DNA from 4 places in the Variovorax sp. efr-133-TYG-130 genome. Region 3 is predicted to be linked to each of the others. Evidence: predicted binding sites of a transcription regulator. Region 3 holds the regulator's gene; each other region holds the start of a gene.
What was found. The regulator sigma-54, encoded in region 3, starts transcription at its own class of promoters, with help from an activator protein. The targets are predictions, from matches to a motif close to TGGCANGNAANCTGCTTT.

Region 1: a site for sigma-54 is predicted at 1,652-1,669, ahead of QRN67_RS00420 (transglutaminase family protein). Genes of this name have one in related genera too.
Region 2: a site for sigma-54 is predicted at 1,836-1,853, ahead of glnA (type I glutamate--ammonia ligase). Genes of this name have one in related genera too.
Region 4: a site for sigma-54 is predicted at 2,595-2,612, ahead of atzF (allophanate hydrolase). Genes of this name have one in related genera too.

The regions. Positions count from the first base shown of each region.
Region 1 is NZ_JARVTD010000001.1:82,208-86,345, forward strand. Features, by position in the region: gene QRN67_RS00420 (transglutaminase family protein) at 1-1,578, opposite strand, end outside; gene QRN67_RS00425 (DNA internalization-related competence protein ComEC/Rec2) at 1,719-4,138, shown strand, end outside.
Region 2 is NZ_JARVTD010000037.1:177,829-181,966, reverse strand. Features, by position in the region: gene QRN67_RS29300 (hypothetical protein) at 1-233, opposite strand, end outside; gene glnA (type I glutamate--ammonia ligase) at 374-1,789, opposite strand; gene QRN67_RS29290 (competence/damage-inducible protein A) at 1,937-2,737, opposite strand; partial or broken gene QRN67_RS29285 (EI24 domain-containing protein) at 2,734-3,623, opposite strand; gene QRN67_RS29280 (sterol desaturase family protein) at 3,674-4,138, opposite strand, start outside.
Region 3 is NZ_JARVTD010000007.1:34,890-39,027, forward strand. Features, by position in the region: gene QRN67_RS08695 (phospholipase D family protein) at 1-1,380, opposite strand, end outside; gene QRN67_RS08700 (RNA polymerase factor sigma-54) at 1,391-2,998, opposite strand; gene lptB (LPS export ABC transporter ATP-binding protein) at 3,019-3,813, opposite strand; gene lptA (lipopolysaccharide transport periplasmic protein LptA) at 3,810-4,138, opposite strand, start outside.
Region 4 is NZ_JARVTD010000007.1:278,322-282,459, reverse strand. Features, by position in the region: gene QRN67_RS09830 (beta-ketoacyl-[acyl-carrier-protein] synthase family protein) at 1-1, opposite strand, end outside; gene QRN67_RS09825 (AmpG family muropeptide MFS transporter) at 123-1,490, opposite strand; gene QRN67_RS09820 (M48 family metallopeptidase) at 1,568-2,440, shown strand; gene atzF (allophanate hydrolase) at 2,641-4,138, shown strand, end outside.

The DNA of each region.
Region 1 (4,138 bases), on a different contig from region 3:
GTCGTCGCGCAGGAACCAGGGGCCGGTCTTCCAGGCCGGGCCCGCCAGCGCGGGAGCGTCGCTGTTCGCATTGCCGGGCTCGATGGGCAGCATGTAGCCGATCACCGCGTCGAGCTTCTGCGTGAACACGCGGCGCAGGCGAACGCGTTCGAGTTCGTCGTCGAGCTTCGAGTCGAAGGGGTCGACATTCACCGGCAGGCGGCGTTCGCGCCAGAGGTAGTAGTAGATGTCTTCGTAGCCGGGCTGGATGTAGCGCTCGGTCAGGCCGAGCTTGTGCGCCAGCACGGTGGTGAAGCGGCGTGCGTCTTCGCTGGTGTAGTGGGTGGGAAAGCGTTCGTCGGCGAACAGCTCGGGGTCGTGCCACAGCGTCTGGCCGTCGGCGCGCCAGAAGATCGACAGCGCCCAGCGTGGCAGCTGCTCGCCCGGATACCACTTGCCCTGGCCGAAGTGCAGGAAGCCGCCCTTGCCGTACTCGGCGCGCAGCTTGTGCACGAGCTCGGTGGCGTAGCCGCGCTTGGTGGGGCCGAGGGCGTCGGTATTCCACTCGGGCGCGTCGCGGTCGCTGGTGGCCACGTAGGTCGGCTCGCCGCCCATGGTGAGGCGCACGTCGCCGGCCTTCAGGCGCGCATCGACCGCGTCGCCGAGGGTCAGCACCTCGGCCCATTGCTCTTCGGTGTAGGGCTTGGTGACGCGCGGCGATTCGTAGATGCGCGTGACCTTCATCTCGTGACCGAACTCGACCTCGGATTCGTCCACGCCGCCCTCGATGGGCGCGGCGCTCGATGGCGTGGGCGTGCAGGCCAGCGGAATGTGGCCTTCGCCGGCCAAGAGGCCCGAAGTGGCGTCGAGGCCGATCCAGCCAGCGCCCGGCAGGAACACCTCGCACCAGGCGTGCAGGTCGGTGAAGTCGACCGTGGTGCCGCTCGGGCCGTCGAGCGCCTTCACGTCGGGGGTGAGCTGGATCAGGTAGCCCGAGACGAAACGCGCGGCCAGTCCGCAGTGGCGCAGCAGCTGAACCAGCAGCCAGCCCGAGTCGCGGCAGGAGCCGCTGCCGTTGGCCAGCGTTTCTTCCGGCGTCTGCACGCCGGGCTCCATGCGGATCAGGTAGTTGACGTCTTTCTGCACCTGCTGGTTGATGCCGACCAGGAAGTCGATTGTGCGCTGTTCCTTGCGCTCGACCTTGTCGAGGTAGGCCTCCAGCAGCGGCGTGACCGGGTCGGCCACGAGGTAGGGCGCGAGTTCCTCGGCCTGCGAGGCCGTGTACTTGAAGGGGAAGTTCTCCGCCTGCGGCTCAAGGAAGAAGTCGAAGGGGTTGTAGACCGCCATTTCGACCACGAGGTCGACAGTGACCTTGAACTCGCGTGTCTTCTCGGGAAACACGAGCCGCGCCTGGTAGTTGGCGAACGGGTCCTGCATCCAGTTGACGAAGTGCTCCGCGGGTTCGACCCGCAGCGAATACGAGATGACGTTGCTGCGGCAATGCGGCGCGGGACGCAAGCGCACGACCTGAGGGCCCAACTGCACCAGGCGGTCGTATTTGTAATGGGTGACGTGGTGTAGAGCGGCGTGGATAGACATGCGTTTTTGTGTGCAGTACTGGCAGATTGCATCGGAAAGATGTCTCTGGTGAGACGCATACTAGCCGAGATGCTTAGCAATTAACGCGCCACTGAGCGTGAGTCGGGGAGGGTTTGCATCATGTGTCCGGACGTTCTTTCATGACGCGATTTCACGCGTCGGGCAATGCCGTGGGCGGGTCGCGAGGCTTCGCCGCATTGGGCGGATCGCTGCTGGGCGCGGCCCTGCAATTGCAGCAGCCGTCGCTCTGGCCCGCATGGGTCTATGCCGTCTTGCTGCTGGCGGCCGTGGCGGGTCTCGGGCGATGGCGCCGGCCTTTTTTTTTCATCGAGCGGCGCGTGCCGGCCATGGTGCTCGCACTGCTTTGCGGAGCCATGGCCGGGGCGGGGCTGGCGGGCTGGCGCGCGGTGGTCTACGCGGGCGGCGCGCTGGCACCGGCGCTGGAAGGGCGCGACCTCGTGGTCACGGGCGTGATCGCGGAGATGCCGCAACGCAACGAAGCCGGGACGCGGTTTCGGCTCGATGTGGAGTCCGCGCGCTGGGCCGATGCGTCCGTCGGCGAGCCATTGGCGGTTCCGGGCCACGTCTCCCTCGGCTGGTATGCGGAGAACACGGGGCTGTGGGGGCGCTCTTCCGGGGATAAGGCCGCGTCCGCGAGCCCGGTCGCTTCCGTGCACGCCGGCGAGCGATGGCGCCTTGCCGTGCGCCTCAAGGCGCCGCACGGCAACGTCAATCCCTTCGGCTTCGACGGGGAGCTGTGGGCCTGGGAGCAGGGCATCCAGGCCAATGGCTATGTGCGCACCGGTGCGCGAGATGCCGCGCCGAAGCGCATCGCCGTCACCTGGCGGCATCCGGTCGAGCATGCGCGCGAAGCCGTGCGCGACGCGATCTTCGAGCGCGTGCCCGACCGCGCGCGGGCCGGCGTGATCGCGGCGCTGGTCACGGGCGACCAGCAGGCCATCGACCGCGCGGGCTGGGATGTGTTCCGTGCCACCGGCGTGGCGCATCTCATGTCGATCTCGGGCCTCCACGTCACGATGTTTGCGTGGCTGGCGGCCCATGCCGTTGGCTGGCTGTGGCGGCGCTGCCCGCGCCTGATGCTGGGCCTGCCCGCGCAACAGGCCGCGCTGGTCGGCGGCGTGTTGCTGGCGGGGCTCTATGCGCTCTTCAGCGGCTGGGGCGTGCCGTCGCAGCGAACGGTGTGGATGCTCGCGACAGTCGCCACGCTGCGGCTCACCGGGCGGCGCTGGCCTTGGCCGCATGTGTGGCTGCTGACCGCGGCGGTGGTGGTGGCGCTCGACCCATGGGCGCTGATGCAGGCCGGCTTCTGGCTCAGCTTCGTGGCGGTGGGCGTGCTGTTCGCCACCGATGCGTCGGTGCCCGGCGAGCCGCGCGCGCGGGCTTCGGCACGGCTGCTGGGTTTCTTTCGCGAGCAATGGGTCATCACGCTGGCGCTCGCGCCGCTGAGCCTGCTGCTGTTCCAGCAGGTGTCGCTGGTCGGGTTGCTGGCCAATGCGGTCGCGATCCCGTGGGTCACGCTGGTCGTCACGCCGCTGGCGATGCTGGGCGTGGCCATCGCGCCGCTGTGGGACGCGGCCGCGTGGGCGGTGCATGCGCTTTCGGTGCTGCTGCAATGGTGCGCCGGCTTGCCGCTCGCCACGCTGTCGATGGCCGCGCCGCCGCTGTGGATGGCGGCTTGCGGCGTGGCTGGCGGCGTGTTGCTCACGATGCGCCTGCCGTGGTCGCTGCGCGTGCTCGGCCTGCCGTTCCTGCTGCCGGTTTTGCTGTGGCAGGCGCCGCGTCCCGCGGCGGGAGAGTTCGAGTTGCTGGCCGCCGACATCGGGCAGGGCAACGCGGTGCTGGTTCGCACCGCCACGCACAGCCTGCTATACGACACCGGTCCGCGCTACAGCCTCGAAAGCGATGCCGGCCACCGCGTGCTCGTGCCGCTGCTGCGCGCCTATGTCGAGCGCCTCGACATGCTGGTGCTGAGCCATCGCGACACCGACCACACGGGCGGAGCGCAGGCCGTGCTCGCGATGCAGCCGCAAGCGGACTTGCGCAGTTCGATCGAAGCCACGCATCCGCTGCAGGCCCTGCGTCCGGCGCGGCGCTGCGAGGCCGGCCAGCGCTGGACATGGGACGGCGTGGATTTCGAGGTGCTGCACCCCGCGGCGGACGACTACCAGGCCTTCACCGCCAAGCCCAATGCCGTGTCGTGCGTGCTGCGCATCGGCAACGGCCGTGCCGCCGCGCTGCTGGTGGGCGATGTCGAGCGCATGCAGGAGGCCGCGCTGGTCGCGCGCGCGCCGGAGTTGCGCGCCGACGTGCTGCTGGTGCCGCACCATGGCAGCAAGACCTCGTCGAGCGAAACCTTCCTCGACGCCGTGCAGCCGCGCATTGCACTGGTCCAGGCGGGCTATCGCAACCGCTTCGGCCACCCGGCGCCCGAGGTGGCGGCGCGGTACGCGGCCCACGGGGTACGGCTGGTCGACAGCCCCCGCTGCGGTGCCGCCCACTGGCGCAGCACGCAGCCTGACGATGTCGCCTGCGAGCGCGA
Region 2 (4,138 bases), on a different contig from region 3:
CGCGCCGCCGTGGAAGCAGTACCCGAGGACGACGATGCCGATCCGCCACCCGAAGCCCGGGTCCCCTGCACCACCGTGACGTTGCCGCCTTCGAGGACCTTGCAGCCCTTTTGCTGGGCCACGGTCGCGTTGTTCGTGTATTCGTTGCCGCAGCGCCAGACGCGTTCCTGCGCAACCGCCGGCAACGCGATCAGGAGTGAACCGGCCAGGAAAAAGAGAGAAGCTGTCTTCATGTGTATCGATGGAGGCGCGACAAAGGCGCATTTTCATGCAATTCGACGCACCCGGAGCCCCGATGTTCCGCCCCAAGGAAAAAGGACGGCCGAGGCCGTCCTTTTGACTTACATGCCTGTGAAGGCTGTTTGCTCGTCGATCAGAGCGAGTAGTACATGTCGAACTCGACGGGGTGCGTCGCCATGCGGAAGCGCGTGACTTCCTGCATCTTCAGTTCGATGTACGCGTCGATGTACGCGTCGGTGAACACGCCGCCCTTGGTCAGGAACGCACGGTCCTTGTCCAGGTATTCCAGGGCCTGGTCGAGGCTGTGGCAGACGGTCGGGATCAGCGCGTCTTCTTCCGGCGGCAGGTGGTACAGGTCCTTGCTGGCGGCTTCGCCCGGGTGGATCTTGTTTTCCACGCCGTCCAGGCCGGCCATCAGCAGCGCGGCGAAGCCCAGGTACGGGTTCATCAGCGGATCGGGGAAGCGCGCTTCGACGCGGCGGCCCTTCGGGTTGGCCACGAACGGGATGCGGATCGAGGCCGAGCGGTTCTTGGCCGAGTAGGCCAGCTTCACCGGGGCTTCGAAGCCGGGCACCAGGCGCTTGTAGCTGTTGGTGCCGGGGTTCGTGATGGCGTTCAGGGCACGGGCGTGCTTGATGATGCCGCCGATGTAGTGCAGCGCGAAGTCCGACAGGCCTGCGTAGCCGTCGCCTGCGAACAGGTTCTTGCCGTCCTTCCAGACCGACTGGTGCACGTGCATGCCGGAGCCGTTGTCGCCGACGATGGGCTTGGGCATGAAGGTGGCGGTCTTGCCGTAGGCGTGGGCCACGTTGTGGATCACGTACTTCTGCAGCTGGACCCAGTCGGCGCGCTGCACGAGCGTGCTGAACTTGGTGCCGAGTTCCATCTGGCCGGCGTTGGCCACTTCATGGTGATGCACTTCGACCGGGATGCCGAGCGATTCGAGTACCAGGCACATTTCCGAGCGCATGTCCTGGAAGCTGTCGACCGGGGGAACCGGGAAGTAGCCGCCCTTGACCGCGGGACGGTGGCCGGTGTTGCCGTGCTCGTATTCCTTGTCGGTGTTCCACGAGGCTTCTTCGGATTCGATCTTCACGAAGCAGCCCGACATGTCGTTCTTCCAGCGGACGCCGTCGAACACGAAGAATTCGGGTTCCGGACCGAAGAAGGCGGTGTCGCCCAGGCCCGAGGCCTTCATGTACGCCTCTGCGCGCTTGGCGAGCGAACGCGGATCGCGCTCGTAGGCCTTGCCGTCGGCGGGGTCGATCACGTCGCAGGTCAGGATCAGCGTCGTTTCTTCGAAGAAGGGGTCGATGTTGGCGGTGTTGGGGTCGGGCATGAGCTGCATGTCCGAGGCTTCGATACCCTTCCAGCCGGCGATGGACGAGCCGTCGAATGCGTGGCCCGAGGTGAATTTGTCTTCATCGAAAGCCGAGACCGGCACGGTCACGTGCTGCTCTTTGCCGCGGGTGTCGGTGAAGCGGAAGTCGACGAACTTGACCTCGTTTTCCTTGACGAGCTTGAGTACATCGGCGACGGTCTTTGCCATCAGTTTCTCCTGGAGTTGGATGGTGGTTAGGAATACAGGGACGAGGGATGCAGTTTCTGTGCCATTGTCACCTCTCTGGATGAGGCCTTGTTCACCAAAGCGAACCACAAATGACCAAGAAATATCACCACATTGGTGCAATAAGAATTAACGCACCAATTCAGGGCCCAGCTTGGCATCAAAGGTGTGCAGGCCTTCGATCAGCTGGGCATAGGCGGCATCGAGCCGGGCAGGGTCGCCCTTGACGCCCAGCTCGATGTGCCGCCCGTACTGGGGGTGGTCGACGCTGGGCAGGCTGAACACCTTGACGCCGGCGTGCGTGTCTTCGATGGCCTGCATCAGCGGTGTCAGGGTGGCTTCCATGGCACCGAAAACGATCACCGACTTCTCGGCGACCGCGTTGCGGGTGAACAGCTCGGCGTAGCGGGCGTCGAGCACGGACTCGATCATCGGCCAGGCCATGACCGGGAAGCCCGGCACGAAATGCACGTCGCCGACGCTGAAGCCGGGGATCTTGTTGTACGGATTGAGGATGAGCGTGGCGCCCTGCGGGAACACGCCCATGTTGAGCCGGTGCACGTTGTCGGCGCGGTCGGGCTCGTAGGGCACGCCCTGCTCGCGCGCGGTGTCCTGCATGCGCTCGCGAATCAGCAGTTCGGCCTCGGGGTGCAGCGCGAGCGGCACGCCCAGGGCCTTGGCGGCGCACTGGCGGGTGTGGTCGTCGGGCGTGGCGCCGATGCCGCCGGTCGAGAAGACGATGTCGCCGGAGGCAAAGGCCCGCTCCAGCGCGGCGGTGATGCGCGCGGGCTCGTCGCCCACGTACTCGGTCCAGCTGAGCTGCAGGCCGCGTGCGGCGAGCAGCTCGATGACCTTGGCCATGTGCTTGTCGGCCCGCTTGCCGGAGAGGATCTCGTCGCCGACGACGATGAGACCGAATGCGCGTGTCATGGTGAACCCCATTGAGAAAGAGCGGCCCTGTTGGCTTCCGCGGCCGCGAGGGCCGGGGCGCCTTCGGCACCCGGCGCCGCCGCGGCCACCGCGCGCTGGGCACGCAGTTGCGCGAGCGCGTCGAGGCAGTAGTGCGCGAACCAGAGCGCCGAAAAGGCGAAGACCAGTGTGTAGATCCAGATGGCGATCGGCACCAGCACGAAGAAAGCGGCGGCGAACAGCAGGCCCGAGGCCCAGACGATGCTCGGCGCCGCGCCCAGGTAGCCGCACAGCACGCCCACGCACAGCAGCGGCAGCCGGTGCGTGCGCAGCAGGGTGGCACGCTCCTCGGGGCTGGCGTGCTCGGCCAGTGCGTCGAAGCTCATCACGCGGTAGGTGAGCCAGCCCCAGATGAGCGGCGGCAGGATGAGCACGAGCGGCGGAATGAGCCACAGCGGCATCGACACCACGAGGGCGACCAGCGCCAGGATGGTGACGGCGACGAGCGGGCCACGCTGCCGAAGAAGGAGGCGCCCTTCTTCTGCTCCAGCGAGGGAAAGCGGCGTTCGCCCACCAGCCGGGTGAGCGCGGGAGCCATGAAGCCGGCCACGACGAGCAGCGAAACCACCACGATCAGCGGCGTGGCGGCAAACACCACCACCAGCGGCGCCAGCATGGCCGTCACGTCGCTCGAGAAAAGCCGGCCGATCCAGGCCCAGAAGCTGGCCAGCAAAGGCCAAGCATCGAGCGCGCCGCGCGTCCAGGCCACGGCGGCTTCCCAGTAGAAATAGCCGAGGCCCGCGGCGAGCACCACCATCAACCCCAGGGGCAGCAGCGACAGCACGATCACGCGCGGCAGCATGCAATAGGCGACCGCGCGCCAGAAGGAGTCGAGGAGCAGGCGCATGAGGCAGCGAGGATAACGCCTGGAGCGGCGCCGTCAGGGGCCGGTGACCCTCAAGCGCGTCCGACCATTCGCTTCAGGCCGAGCCACTGCTGGGCCCAGAACCCCCGGCCGTACTCGCGCACGCGCCCGTCGGTGCCGGGCTCCACCTGGTCGCGGATGCCGGTGGGGTCGTAGCGGTTCTCGAAGTTGGCGGTGCCGAACATCATGTCCCACCAGGGCAGCAGCACGCCGAAGTTGTGGCCGCCGAGCGTGCTCCTGCCGTTCGATTCATGGCCCAGCCCGATGCTGTGGTGCAACCGGTGAAAGCGCGGGCTGATCCACAGCCGCTCGCCGATGGCGCCGAAGCTCAGCCGCAGGTTGGCATGCTGCAGGCTCTCGCTGAGCTGGGTGAAGGCCACGAACGCGATGAACTGCCCCGGCGCCACGCCGATGAGCTGCGCCACGATGACGATGAGCGTGTCGTGGACGATGTCGTCGAGCAGGTGGTTGCGGTCGTCGCTCCACATCGTCATCTG
Region 3 (4,138 bases):
GTGGATGATCAGGCCGATCTCGGTGTTCTGCGATTCCGAGCGCGGATCGAAATTCATCGAACCCACGAACAGCGTGCGCCGGTCGATCACCGCCGACTTCGCATGCAGCCGCCCGACCGTGGTGCCGAAAAGCCCCAGCCGCACGCTGCGCCGGGTGCGCGTGGAGCTCAGCTCGTACAGGTCGGCGCCGAGCTTGAGCATGTCGGGCCGGTAGCGGCGGTAGGCGGTGTGCACCAGCGGCTCGTCGGTGGCTGCCAGCGAATTGGTGACCACGCTGATCTTCACGCCGCGCCCGCGGATCTCGCGCATCACCTCGAGCCCCGTGGCGCCCGGTATCAGGTAGGGCGAGACGATGGTGACCTCGGCGCGCGCGCGGCGCATCTGCTCGACCACGTTGTAGCGCACGCTGTCGACGTCTAGCAGCGGCACGCCGCCGTACGACGCGGTCTTGCCGATCACGCGGTCGGGCGAGTCGGCATAGGCCTCGGCCAGGGTCCAGATCAGGCCCAGCCTGCCGGCGTTCAGGTCGTCGGCGATCGGGCTGTAGCCCAGCAGGTCGTTGGGCGCGGGCGGCGGCGGCGGCGGGGTGGTGTCGGCGCCGGTGGCGGCGTCGAAGCGGCGCTGCAGTTCCTCGCGCGAAAGGTTGCTCGCCACCACCGACTGCACGGGGCGCACATAAGTGCTGTTCCAGTATTGGTCGAACAGGCTGCCGAGCCGGGGAATGAGCGCGCCGGTCACGAAGGTGTCGAGGTCTAGAAAGTTCTCGCCCGCCGTGCGCGTGAAGTACTGGTTGCCGATGTTGCGCCCGCCCGCCACCGCCATCGCGCCGTCGGCGATGAACAGCTTGTTGTGCATGCGGCGGTTCACGCGGCTGAAGTCGAACAGCGAAGCCGCGAAGCGCCTGACCAGGCTGCTGCGCCCGGCCGGGAACGGGTTGAACAGCCGCAGCTCCACATTCGGCGTAGCGGCAAAGCCGAGCAGCAGTTCGTCTTCGCCGGAGGTGTAGAGGTCGTCCATGAGCACCCGCACGCGCACGCCGCGCAGGGCGGCGTCGCGCAGGGTGCGCAGCAGGTAGCGGCCGGTCTCGTCGTTCTCGATCTGGTAGTACTGCACGTCCAGCGTGCGCTGGGCGCGGCGCGCGAGCTCTATGCGGGTGGCGAAGGCGAAGTCGCCGCCGGGCATCAGGCGAAAGCCGCTCAGGTCGGGGTCGGGCTGGGCCGCCATCGCGAGCTTGCCGAGCGCGGTGTCGGCCGACACGGCCATGGCCTTGGTGGGCGGGCGCGGCGCCTCGTCGGGCAGGGTGGCGCAGCCGCTGAACAGCAGCACGGCCAGCAAAGCGATCACCCAATGGCCCCAGCGCGACATCGGGAGACGGCTCATCGAAGGCTTTCTACAGGGCCTTGCGCAGATTGGCGGGCGCAATGCGCAAGGCCTCGCGGTACTTGGCCACGGTGCGGCGCGCGCACTCGATGCCCTGCTCCTTCAGCATCTCGGAGATCTGGCTGTCCGACAGCGGCTTCTTGATGCTCTCGGAGCTCACGAACTGCTTGATCAGCGCGCGCACCGCCGTGCTCGACGCGTTGCCGCCGGTCTCGGTGCCCAGCGCCGAGCCGAAGAAATACTTCAGCTCGACCGTGCCGAACGGCGTGGCCATGTACTTGGCGGTGGTCACGCGCGAGATGGTGGATTCGTGCAGGCCCAGTTCGTCCGCAATTTCGCGCAGCACCAGCGGGCGCATGGCCAGCTCGCCGTGCACGAAGTAGCTCTTCTGGCGCTCGACGATGGCGTTGCTCACGCGCAGGATGGTGTCGAAGCGCTGCTGGATGTTCTTGATGAACCAGCGCGCCTCCTGCAGCCGCTGCGAAAGCGCCTGGCTGCCCTCGCCCTTGTGCGACTTGAGCGCACCGGCATAGATGTCGTGCACGCGCAGGCGCGGCATGACCTCGGGATTCAGCATGACGCGGAACTTGACGTTGGTGCCGCGTCCGGTCTTGGTGACGATCACGTCGGGAATGACGATGTTGCGCTCGACGTCGACGAAACGGCGCCCCGGCTTGGGCTCCAGCCGCGCAATGACCTGCAGCGCCGAGCGCACCAGCTCTTCGCTGCTGCGGGTGAGCGTGGCCAGGCGCTTGAAGTCGCGCCGCGCGAGCAGCTCCATCGGCTGCTTGCAGATGGCGATCGCGGTCTTGTAGACCTGTGCCTGCTCTTCGTCCTCGTCGTCGTCCTCGGCAGCCAGCGCGCGCAGCTGGATGCTCAGGCATTCGCCGAGGTCGCGCGCGCCAACGCCCACCGGCTCCAGGCTCTGCAGCAGGCCGAGCGCCACCTGGAAGTGGTGCACCAGGTCGTCGAACTGGTCGTTGTCGTCGCCGGCCAGGCCCGAGGCCAGCGCGGGCAGGGAGTCTTCGAGGTAGCCGTCGTCGTTGAGCGACTCGATCAGGAAACGCAGCGCGGCGCTGTCGTTCTCGCTCAGGCGCAGGCTCAGCGCCTGGCGGTGCAGGAACGACTGCAGCGATTCCTGGCTGCGCGCGAGTTCGGTGGCGTCGGCGCGTTCGTCGTCGCCCAGGTTGTTCTGGCGCGCGGGAGCGTCGCTGCCCCACTCGCTGTCGTCGGGCGCCATGTCGACGGTGCCGTCGCCTTCCCAGTCGGGCTCGCGCTCGGCGATCTCGGCGGCGGGGCCGTCGGAGTCGGCCGTGGTGGTGGTGGCGGTCTCGGTCGAGGCGGTGGAGGTGCTGGCAGGCGGCGGGGTGAAGTCGCTCTCGCCGTCGCCGCCGTCACTGCCGTCATCGCGCGCCGCGGGCGCGTCGGCGGTGTCGAGCCCGAACTCCTCGCGCGCCGCTTCTTCCGCGGTGCGCTCGAGGAAGGGGTTCTCGTCGAGCATCTGCTCCACTTCCTGGCTCAGTTCGAGCGTGGAGAGTTGGAGCAGCCTGATCGACTGCTGCAGTTGGGGCGTCAACGCCAAGTGCTGCGAGACGCGAAGGGACAGCCCTTGCTTCATGTGGAGAACCCGACCCTTCCTTACATGCGGAAGTGTTCGCCCAGGTACACCCTGCGTACCTCGGCGTTGTCGACGATCTCCGAGGGCGTACCTTGTGCCAGCACATGCCCGTCGCTGATGATGAACGCGTGATCGCAGATGCCCAGCGTTTCGCGCACGTTGTGGTCGGTGATGAGCACGCCGATGCCGCGCTCCTTCAGGAAGCTGATGATCCGCTGGATTTCGATGACGGCGATCGGGTCGATGCCGGCGAAGGGCTCGTCCAGCAGGATGAAGCGCGGCTGGGTGGCCAGGGCGCGTGCGATCTCGACGCGGCGTCGCTCGCCGCCCGACAGCGCCAGCGCCGGCGAATCGCGCAGGTGGTCGACGCGCAGGTCGGCCAGCAGTTCGGACAGGCGCTCTTCAATGTGCTGCTTGGACAGCGGCGCGAGCTTGCCGCTCGCGTCGGGCTCGTGCTGCAGTTCGAGCACGGCGCGCACGTTTTCCTCCACCGTGAGCTTGCGGAAGATCGAGGCTTCCTGCGGCAGGTAGCTCAGGCCCATGCGCGCGCGGCGGTGGATGGGCATGTGGGCGATGGGCTCGCCGTCGATGGTGATGTCGCCCGCGTCGGCGCGCACCAGCCCGACGATCATGTAGAACGAGGTGGTCTTGCCGGCGCCGTTGGGGCCGAGCAGCCCGACGACTTCACCCTTCTGCACGTCGAGCGAGACGTCCTTCACGACCGTGCGGCTGCCGTAGCTCTTCTTCAGGCCGCGCGCCACCAGGCGGCTGCCCGGTGCGCCGTTGGCTTCCTGGGTTCCAGCGGTTTCGATCACTTGCGGGTTTCTCCATCGCCACCGAGCGTGGTGGTCGAGCGCAGGCCCGTGCCGGGCGCGGGCGTGGACGCTGCCGGCTTGGCTCCGGCCGGTGCGCCGGGCGCGGGCGCCGTGGCGGCCTTGGGTGTCAGGATGGTCTTGACGCGGCCGCTCGGGGACGACGCGTTGACCGCGGTGTTCGGCGGCACGGTGGAACCGTTGACCGTGTAGGTGTCGTTGCTCTGGTCGTAGACGATCAGGGCGCCGGTGCTCACGTCGTTCGGCGTGGAACCGAGCAGGCGGCGCATTTCCGCGTTGCGGATGAACTTGACGTTGTCGGCACGGC
Region 4 (4,138 bases), 240 kb from region 3:
CGATCTTTTGCGGGCTTGCTGACAACTGGAAACAACCAAGGGAAAAGGCGAATGTAAACGTGGAACAGCCTAACAGTAGCAGGCGCCGTGGCGCGTCGGCGGATTCCTATAAGGCCCGGGCCCTATTGACGCTCCGTGGGGCTCGTGATGATCGTGAGCCGCGAGGCCAGCGCCACCAGCACCAGCACCGGCACGCCCAGCAGCGCGGTGGCGACGAAGAAGTTGCTGTAGCCGTAGGCGTCGACGAAGGCACCCGAATAGCCGGCGATGAATTTCGGCAGCAGCAGCATGAGGGAGCTGAACAGCGCGTATTGCGTGGCCGAATAGCTGATGTTGGTGAGGCTCGACAGATAGGCGATGAAGGCCGCCGAGGCGATGCCGCCGGCCAGGTTGTCGGCCGACACCACCGCGATCAGCGCCGTGGTGTCGTGCCCGCGCGTCGCCAGCCAGGCGTAGAGCAGGTTGCTCGCGGCGCTGAGCACGGCGCCCATCATCAGCACCCGCATCACGCCCAGGCGCATCGACAGCACGCCGCCCACGAAGGCGCCCACCAGCGTCATGACCACGCCGTAGATCTTGCTGACCGTGGCCACCTCGTCCTTGGTGAAGCCCATGTCCACGTAGAACGGGTTGGCCATGATGCCCATCACCACGTCGCTGATGCGGTAGACGGCGATCAGCGAAAGGATCAGCACCGCGTGCCATTTGTAGCGGCCGATGAAATCGGCAAAGGGCTCGATCAGCGCGCTGCGCAGCCACTCGGCCGCGTTGCGGGCCTTGGGCAGCAGGCGCGGCACCGGCTCGGGCGACAGCAGCACCGTGAACACGCCGATCGCCATCGAAGCCGCCATCACCAGGTAGGCGGTCTTCCAGGCGCCGTCCTGGTAGGCGGCCGCGCCGGTGGCGGCCACCGCGGGCGCCACCTCGGCCCAGGCCGCGACCCACAGCACCCCGGCACCGGCCCAGATCATCGCCAGGCGGTAGCCCGTCTGGTAGGCGGCGGCCATCGCGGCCTGCTTGCGCGGCTCGGCCGATTCGATGCGGAAGGCGTCGAGCGCGATGTCCTGCGTGGCCGAGCCGAAGGCCACCAGCAGCGCGCACCAGATCAGCGGCGTCAGGCCCAGGCGCGGGTCGTTCATGGCCATGCCCACCAGCCCCGTGATGACCAGCCCCTGCGCCAGCAGCAGCCAGCCGCGCCGGCGCCCCAGCAGCGTGGTCAGCGGCGGCAGCGGCAGCCGGTCGACCAGCGGCGCCCAGACCCACTTGAAGCCGTAGGCCAGCCCGACCCAGCTCAGGTAGCCGATGGTGGTGCGGTCGATGCCGGCCTCGCGCAGGCGAAAGCTCAGCGTGCCCAGCACCAGCAGCAGCGGCAGCCCGGCCGAGAAGCCGAGCGCCAGCATGCGCAGCGTGGCGGGCTCCAGGTAGACCTTGAGGGCGTCGCGCCAGGGCGGGGAAGGGGGGGTGGGGGTTTCGGCAGGCGAGGCGGACATGTGCCCGGATTGTCCATGAGCGGCGCGGGCCCTCGGGCGGCCCCTTTGTCTTCATTTGTTCCTATGATCCGGCCCCTATGTGCATACGATGCGAGCGCTCTTCCTCCGGCACCGCCGCCGTCTCCGCCCTTCCTTCCGCGGCGTCGCCCTGGAATCCCCGGCGCGCCTTCCTGCTGGCCGCCGCCGGCGCGGCGCTGGGCGGCCCGGCGCTGGCGCAGGTCGACGTGGGCAAGGCATCGGTGGCGCGCAACCTCGTGCCCGCCGACAAGATCGAGGCGGCCGGGGTGCAGCAATACGGCCAGCTGCTCGAACAGGCCCGCGCCAAGGGCGCGCTCGCCGGCGACAACAACCCGCAGCTGCAGCGCCTGCGCGCCATCGCGACCCGCCTGATTCCGTTTGCCACGCCGTGGAACTCGCGCGCCCGCAGCTGGAAGTGGGAGGTCAACCTGATCGGCAGCAAGCAGATCAATGCCTTCTGCATGCCCGGCGGCAAGATCGCCTTCTTCACCGGCATCCTCGACCAGCTCAAGCTCACGGATGACGAGGTCGCGATGGTCATGGGCCACGAAATGGCCCACGCGCTGCGCGAACACGCGCGCGCCCGCATGGCCAAGAGCGCGGGCACCGGCGCGGTGCTCTCGCTGGGTGCGCAGATGCTCGGCTGGGGCCAGGTGGGCGACCTGGCGGCGCGCGCGGGCACGCAGCTCATCACCCTCAAGTTCAGCCGCAGCGACGAGACCGAGGCCGACCTCGTGGGGCTGGAACTCGCGGCGCGTGCAGGCTACGACCCGAAGGCTTCGGTGTCGCTGTGGCAGAAGATGGCCGCGGCGTCGAAGAACCAGGGAAGCCTGAACTTCCTTTCCACGCACCCGAGCGGGCCGGACCGCATCACGAAGCTGGAAGCCAGCCTGCCGAAGGTCGAGAAGCTCTACCGCGACGCAAGGAAATAGCTCACCCCCAGGCTTCGCGCACTTCGTGTCGCTGCGCCAACCCCCTTGCAGGGGGCAACACCTGCGGCCCGGCGAAGCCGGTTCCGCGGTGTTTCACGACATGACATCCAACGGCTGATACCTATCGAGCGGGCTGCGCGACCTCGGCAGCCGCTGGCACGCCGTTTGCATCTCAACTTGTACACATGTTTGGATGCCTAATGATGGTGCATGAAGAAAACCGGGAAAGCGGGTCGCCCGACGCCGCCTGGATCGCGAAATTCGCCGCGCCCGTGGTGGATGCGGCGGCCGGCAAGGCCCTGGACTTCGCCCTGCCGCTCGCCGGACTGCGCTTCGCGGTCAAGGACAACATCGACGTGGCCGCCGTGCCCACCACGGCCGCCTGCCCGGCCTTCGACCGGCTCCCCACGGTCCACGCGGCCGTGGTGCAGCGCCTGCTCGAAGCCGGTGCATCGCTGGCCGGCAAGACCAACCTCGACCAGTTCGCCTGCGGCCTGAACGGCACGCGCTCGCCGTACGGCGAGGTGCCCAACGCCTTCGACGCGCGTTACGTTTCGGGCGGCTCCAGCTCGGGTTCGGCCTATGTGGTGGCAACCGGCGAGGTCGACTTCGCGCTGGGCACCGACACCGCGGGCTCGGGCCGCGTGCCGGCCGGGCTCAACAACATCGTCGGCCTCAAGCCTTCGCGCGGCCTGCTGAGCACCTTCGGCGTGGTCCCCGCGGCGCAGAGCGCCGACTGCGTCTCCGTTTTCGCGCGCACCGTCGCCACGGCGGTCGACGTGCTGCTGGCAGCCGCGGGCCACGACGCGCGCGACCCTTACTCCCGCGACATTCCCCTGAGCCGCAAGCCGCTGCCCGCGCATTTCCGCTTCGGCGTGCCCGACAGGCTGAGCTTCTTCGGCGACACCGCCGCCGAACGGGCGTTCAACGAGGCGACCGCGCGGCTGCTGGCCATGGGCGGCTCGCCCGTCACCATTTCCTATGCCCCGCTCGCCGAGGCCGCCGCGCTGCTCTATGAAAGCGCGCTGGTCGCCGAGCGCTACGCCGCGGTGCGCGAGTTCTTCGATGCGCACGGCGACGAGGTGATCGAGCCCGTGCGCGGCATCCTCGCGAGCGGGCGCAACTACGGCGCCGCCGACGTGTTCGAGGCCCAGGCACGGCTGCGCGCCATCGCGCAGCAGGTCGAGCCGATGTGGCGCGACATCGACGTGCTGCTCGTGCCCACCGCGCCCACGCACTACACCCGCGAGCAGATGCGCGCCGACCCGGTGGCGCTCAACCGCAACCTCGGCGCGTACACCAACTTCGTCAACCTGCTCGACTACGCCGCGCTCTCCGTGCCCAGCAGCCTGCGCGCGGACGGCCTGCCCTTCGGCATCACGCTGATCGGCCCCTGCGGCAGCGACCTCGCGCTGGCCGACCTGGGCCAGCGCTACCACCACGCCACCGGGCTCGCGCAAGGCGCGACCGGCGAGCCGCTGCCCGCGCCGCGCGCCATTCCCGGCCTTGCCGCGCCAGGCGCGGACACCCTGTCCATCGCCGTGGTCGGCGCGCATCTCTCGGGCATGCCGCTCAACAGCCAGCTCGCTGAACGTGGAGCCACGCTGCTGCGTGCCACGACGACCTCGCCCTTCTACCGCCTCTACGCGCTGCCGGGCACCGTGCCGCCCAAGCCCGGCCTGCAGCGCGTGGCCGAAG